Rheinheimera salexigens: one gene and its partner. The protein of the gene in region 2 interacts with the protein of the main gene of each other region in a pairwise test. Links are inferred from orthologs where the notes say so. Each region holds a gene or a part of one and is shown on either strand. Other genes may lie near its edges.

Region 1 (3,253 bases), 1.2 Mb from region 2 along the record:
AACAGGCAAAAAGGTAATAAAATGATAATAGCGGTTAATTGACGAAAAAATACAAACTGAAATACAGCACCATCGGCAGATAAGGTTTTAATTAAGGCATCAGAAAATACGGCAACAATATTACCGATGATTAATAAGAAAATAGCGAGTCCGACAGAGTTTTTTGACACTGATAATCCTTATTGCTTAGTTCTAATTATGTGAAGCAGTAATGCCTTTGCGACGGAATAACCGCTAAAGCATTAATGATAGGGAGGTCATAAATTGTTAATCCAGACAGGATTAGTTGTTAAATTATAGGGTAAGGCTATGCATGATGTATAATGATTAAAATTATTTAAGTATGAGATAAACTAATAATGAAGTTGCCGCCATTACGAGCGCTACAGTATTTTGAAGCCGTAGCACGCTTAAATAGTTTTTCGGTTGCGGCTAAGCAATTACATGTTAGCCAAAGTGCTGTTAGCCATCAGGTAAAGTTGTTAGAGCAATATTTAGGTGCTGATTTATTTATTCGCCAAGGCCGTAGTTTTACTTTAACGCCAGTAGGAGAGCGCTATTATGCCGAAATCAGTACCGCGTTAGATAAAGTCGCGCACGCCAGTCAATTAGTGCGGCATGGTAAATCTGGCAGTATCAAGTTAGCCCTATATAGTTCTTTAGCCGTTAAATGGCTGATCCCCAAGCTTGAAGACTTTCGGCAACAATATCCTGATATAAGTTTAAGTTTACATATGGTGACGGATGATCCTGATTTTCATGACCATACTACAGATTGTTTTATTACTATTGATCCGCCACAACAAGACGCCGTACGTCAGTTTTTATTTACTGAAAAGCTATTTCCCGCTTGTAGTCAAAAACTGTGGCAGCAAATTAAGCAGCAACAATTACCCGAAGCATTATGGCAATTTCCGTTGTTATCAGTGCAATATGCTAAACAACAACAGCTAGGTGATGACTGGCGCTTATGGTGTCAGCGCGGAGGATTTACGTTGCCTGAGCAAGCTAAATTTAGCCACTTTAGTCATGTGTTACTTGCGGTTGAGGCTGCACGTTATAATTTGGGTATTACCTTAATTGATAACTTTATTTTAAGTGCTCAAGATCAAGGCCAAGGCTTAGTGCGTATACCTATGCATGAATTGATAACCGGTGACGATTTTTATTTTGTTTATCGGCAAAGCGCAGCCAATCAAAGCGATATGATAAATTTAGGCCGTTGGCTTAAGCAGCAATGTAGCTTTAGTTAGTGTAGGTTTATGCTTAATAATTATCACGGCAGCTTTTCAATCTTAATATCACCACTAGTACGTTGCTTTAAATCGACAATAAGTGCATCAACGTCGCCAACAGGTAGACGAATAGATAAGGTAACTGATTCAGTGTAATCACTGTCCAGCCGGCTAATGTTGGCGTTGTGCAATAAAGCATCTATCGTTGCTGATTGGCTATAAGCATAGTGTAGTTTAAGAGTACAAGTAGGCGAGACTTGTTGTAATGCTAACTGGCTAATAACCTGTTTAGTACTGTCAGCATAAGCCCTGGCTAAACCTCCGGTTCCCAGCTTTACACCACCGAAAAACCGTGTGACTACGACACAAATATCTCCTATCTTTTGGCCATGTAATACTTGATACATAGGTTTACCAGCTGTGCCGGCGGGCTCACCATCGTCGTTATAGCCAAACTGTTGAGACAGAGCAGGGGCGCCAATGATATAAGCACTACAATGATGATGCGCTGACGGGGTTAATATTTTATGTTGTTGAATAAACTGACGCGCGGCTAATTCAGTACTAACGGGGAGTGCACTGGCAATAAAGCGGCTTTTTTTAATTTCCAAACTGATTTCGGCTGCAGCAAGCGGCTGAAAATAGACGGCATCTGACACGGTACTGAGTTCCTTTTAACGCTTTACCATAGACCTAGTAAAATGGAAGATTATATAAACTGTAAGCAGCCTAACTTAGATTAGCCTTAACTGGTAGAATTTCATTATAACCTGCAAGCAGCCTAGGGCATAATAGAGAACATATTAACTATTTTTTGGATTAAGCTTTGAATAAGCATTTGTTATTGCCAATACTGGCAGTATTGTTTTGGGCGGGTAACACCATCGTCAATAAATTAGCGGTAGGTGTGATCTTTCCAGCTGAAATTGGCTTTTATCGTTGGTTATTTGCCGCAATAGTCTTAACTCCTTTTATGTGTAAACCCTGTATAACGGCTTGGCCCATTATTAAAGCGCACCTAGGCAAAATATTTATACTCGGTTTATTTGGTATGGCCATATTTCAAAGCTTAGCTTATTTTGCAGCAGTAAAAACCTCGGCTAATAATATGGGTATCGTATTATCGTTAATGCCAATGATGTCGCTATGTCTAGCCATTATGGCGTTAGGCCAACGTTTAACTTGGGGCGCATTATTAGGCGCGGCTTTTTCATTTGTCGGTGTGTTGTATGTGGTAAGTGCCGGCAATATTAGCCAGCTTAGCAGCCAAGGCATGAATGTTGGCGATAGCATGATGCTAGTGGCGGTATTTGCTTATGCTTGTTACAGCACCCTATTAAAAAAATGGCAAATACCACTAGCTGCTATGCCGTTATTATACCTGCAGGTAGTAGTCGCTGTTGTGGTGCTATTTCCACTTTTTTATGTGTCACCAAAAGCGGGTTTAACTGCCGAAAATCTGCCTCTTATTGCCTATGCTTGTGTATTTGCTTCTATTGCTGCACCGTTAGCTTGGATGACAGGTATAAAGCATTTAGGACCGAGTCGGACATCTATATTCTTTAATGCTATGCCCGTTATTACCGCAGTGATAGCAGCGATAGTATTAGGGGAAAGTTTGGCGATGTATCATATTGTTGGAGGAGGGCTGACATTATTTGGCGTGCTGTTATCCGAGCAGGTTAAGCAGCCGGTGACTTGGCCAGTGTTATATAAAGCTTAGCTAAGCGCTTAAGCGCACAGTCTAAACCTTCAGTCTTAACTCTCAATCTAAACTCTTAATAAATCTAAAACTGTTATTTAAACGGAACTACAGATTAACGATTAAACAAGCTGCCATCCTTGGCGGGCTTGTTTAGGCTGCTTAAACTAAAGATTTACCTTCTTTATTGGCATTCTTAATATCTATAATTAAAGCACCGCATAAAGTAAAAAACACTAAACTGGCTATTACCGGCCAAACTAAAACATAAGCGGTAAGCATTAATGCTGACATACTTAATTCTCCTTAAACGTAT
Region 2 (3,520 bases):
CATCTGAACCAGTAAAGCCAAGACGGCGTAATGTATGAACATCAGGGCGCTCTTGCGGGGCAAGTACACCTTGCACCATGCCAAGGTCATGTAAGGCTTTCATTTTACTCAGGCCTTGCTTAGCTGCTTGGCGAGGGCTAGATTTGTTTTTAGCGTTAGATAAAGAGGCTATGTTGCCGATAGATAAACCAGCATAGTTATGTGTTGGCCCTACTAGGCCATCAAAATTTGCTTCAATAAATTTCATAGTTGCTTGTTATCCTCTTTAGGCATGGCACGGTTGCTATTATTTCTGCAGTCATTAAGATGCGCCGTTTTATGCTGGTTATGATACCAGTAGATAGCGCAGAAATTGAGTAGATTTGCATAATAATCAGTTTATTCACTTGTCACAACCGCGGTTTACGGATATACGTTAAAAAGCAACTTAATTGGCAAGCACTAAAATTTAGTTAGGGATCTCAGGATTAAGATGGCGAAATCACTGGTAATAGTCGAATCACCGGCAAAAGCAAAAACAATTAATAAATACCTAGGTAAAGACTTCGTAGTTAAGTCTAGCGTTGGGCATATCCGCGATCTACCCACCAGCAGCAGCAAAGAAAAATCTGCCGCTAAAAAAGAATTAAGCAAAGAGCAAAAGCAATATCAAGCTTTGGTTGATCGCATGGGTATTGATCCAGAACATGGCTGGAAAGCCCGCTATGAAATATTACCCGGCAAAGAAAAAGTCGTTAAAGAATTAAAAGCCCTCGCAGAAAAAGCCGATATTATATATCTGGCAACGGATTTAGACCGCGAAGGGGAAGCCATTGCATGGCATTTAAAGCAAATTATTGGTGGTGACGACGCCAGATTTAAACGCGTTGTGTTTAATGAAATCACCCAAAATGCCATCCAAAATGCATTTGAAGAACCCGGTATTGTTAACGAAGATAGGGTAAATGCCCAACAAGCTAGGCGCTTTTTAGATCGCGTTGTCGGCTTTATGGTATCGCCACTGTTATGGAAAAAAGTAGCCAGAGGGCTATCTGCAGGTCGGGTACAATCGGTAGCGGTGCGTTTAGTAGTTGAGCGTGAGCGGGAAATAAAAGCCTTTGTTCCTGAAGAGTATTGGACAGTAACAGCTGATACCACAACGGCTGCTGCAGATGCATTACAACTTGATGTTACTAAACAGCAAGGCAAAGCGTTTAAACCGGTTAATAAAGCCCAAACCGAAGCGGCTTTAGCTGTACTTAAAACTGCAGAATTTAAAGTTCAAGAGCGTGAAGACAAACCAAGCAGTAGCAAACCACAAGCCCCTTTTATTACGTCAACCTTACAACAAGCGGCCAGTACTCGCTTAGGTTATGGCGTGAAAAAAACCATGATGCTTGCCCAGCGTTTATATGAAGGCGGCCATATTACTTATATGCGTACCGATTCGACAAACTTAAGCGCTGAAGCAGTAGCAACCTGTCGTGATTATATTGAAGAAAACTTTGGTAAAAAGTATTTGCCAGAGAATCCACTCAGTTACGGTAGCAAAGCCAACGCACAAGAAGCACACGAAGCGATACGCCCTTCAGAAGTAACCGTATTAGCCTCTAGCTTAGGTGATATGGAAGCGGATGCACGCAAATTATATGAATTAATTTGGCGTCAATTTGTTGCCTGTCAAATGCCTCCGGCGCTGTACGATGTCACCAATGTTATAGTACAAGCGGCAGACTTTGAATTACGCGCTAAAGGCCGAGTATTACGCTTTGATGGTTGGACTAAAGTACAACCTGTTGCTAAGCGTAAAGGTGAAGAAGACAGCCTGCTACCTGATATTAAACCTGGTGATGTTTTAGAGTTAAAGCAATTAAATGACACCCAGCATTTTACTAAACCTACCGCACGTTTTAGCGAAGCCAGTTTAGTAAAAGAGTTAGAAAAACGCGGTATTGGTAGACCTTCTACCTATGCGTCGATTATTTCGACCATTCAAGACCGTGGTTATGCCCGAGTGGAAAATAAACGTTTCTATGCCGAAAAAATGGGTGAGATTGTCACCGATAGGTTGGTAGAAAACTTTAGCGATTTAATGAACTATGACTTTACGGCCAATATGGAGCTGAAGTTAGATGATATTGCTAATGGCCAAGCGGCTTGGCGTAAAGAATTAGATAGTTTTTATGCTGATTTTCAACAAAAATTAAAAACGGCTGAGTTAGAACCAGAAAACGGTGGCATGCGGGTTAATCAATTTGTACTCACTGATATAGCCTGCCCAACGTGTGAACGACCAATGGGTATTCGTACCGCATCTACCGGTGTGTTTTTAGGCTGTTCTGGTTATAACTTACCACCTAAAGAGCGTTGTACTACTACTCTTAACTTAGTGTCTGGTGACGAAGCCATTGCGGTATCGGATGATGATGAGCATGAAACTGAAGTCTTAAGACAGAAAAAGCGCTGCCAAAAATGTGGCACTGCGATGGATAGCTATTTAATAGATGAACAGCGTAAGCTGCACGTTTGTGGTAATAATCCCGCTTGTGATGGTTACGAAATAGAGCAGGGCACCTTTAAGATTAAAGGTTATGACGGTCCACTAATTGAATGCGATAAATGTGGCGCTGATATGCAGTTAAAATCAGGCCGTTTTGGTAAGTATTTTGGTTGTACTAACACAGAGTGTAAAAATACCCGTAAATTGCTCCGCAGCGGCGAAGCAGCACCACCAAAAGAAGATCCAGTACATTTACCTGACTTAAAGTGTGAGAAGTCAGATACCTACTTTGTGTTACGTGATGGCGCTGCCGGTTTATTTATGGCAGCGGCAACGTTTCCAAAATCACGCGAAACTCGAGCGCCGCAAGTGGCCGAGTTGGCAAAATATCGCGATATTATTTCACCGAAATTTTATTACCTCGCCGATGCACCAAAGAAAGATCCAGAAGGCAATTTAGCGGTAATACGCTGGAGTCGTAAAACCAAGCAGCAGTATGTGATGTCTGAAAAAGATGGCAAAGCAACGGGCTGGTCAGCTTGGTACGAAAATGGCAAATGGGTTGTAACGAAAAAAAGTAAGCTAATTAAATGTTTACCATAAAAAATACTCGCATCTGCGAGTATTTTTTTTCATAACACTAAACACTAAACACTAAACACTAAAGTGTATATCCGGATCGGTTTACCCACACTAACACGCCGTAAACCCATCCCTGGGGGCTCATTTCCGCCCGTCCAGGGCTGCAATGGTTAGTTTAGGGTAAAACCGTTCCTCAATAATTTATCTTAGTCAGCCCACACTGAAAACTCAAAACTTAAGTGTATATCCGGATCGGTATACCCACACTAACACGCCGTAGACCCATCCCTGGGGGCTCATTTCCGCCCGTCCAGGGCTGCAATGGTTAGTTTAGGGTAGAACCGTTCCTCAATAATTTATCTTAGTCAGCCCACACTAAAAACTCAAAACTAAACACTCAAAACTCAACACTCAAAACCTACCACTTACGTTTCGGTCCAAACAGCTCGTCCATATCTT

The links.
Region 1: the proteins of topA (region 2) and BI198_RS07405 interact in binary tests that used the Escherichia coli proteins (3 or more experiments, as listed by UniProt). The link is inferred for Rheinheimera salexigens from one-to-one orthologs.

What each region holds. Positions count from the first base shown.
Region 1 is NZ_MKEK01000001.1:1,599,492-1,602,744, forward strand. What follows is about bases 86-3,004. They hold BI198_RS07405 (YigZ family protein), read right to left. Parts: upstream 1,895-3,004; coding sequence 1,277-1,894; downstream 86-1,276. Other genes in these bases: BI198_RS07395 (DMT family transporter), read right to left, coding at 86-170; BI198_RS07400 (LysR substrate-binding domain-containing protein), read left to right, coding at 360-1,253; BI198_RS07410 (DMT family transporter), read left to right, coding at 2,062-2,958. Also shown: more of BI198_RS07395, read right to left, coding at 1-85; BI198_RS16225 (putative transporter small subunit), read right to left, coding at 3,100-3,231; BI198_RS07415 (sodium:solute symporter family transporter), read right to left, coding at 3,244-3,253.
Region 2 is NZ_MKEK01000001.1:2,829,912-2,833,431, reverse strand. The notes cover bases 97-3,282. They hold topA (type I DNA topoisomerase), read left to right. Parts: upstream 97-472; coding sequence 473-3,082; downstream 3,083-3,282. Other genes in these bases: astB (N-succinylarginine dihydrolase), read right to left, coding at 97-247. Also shown: more of astB, read right to left, coding at 1-96; BI198_RS12980 (hypothetical protein), read right to left, coding at 3,480-3,520. UniProt on the Escherichia coli protein: Releases the supercoiling and torsional tension of DNA, which is introduced during the DNA replication and transcription, by transiently cleaving and rejoining one strand of the DNA duplex.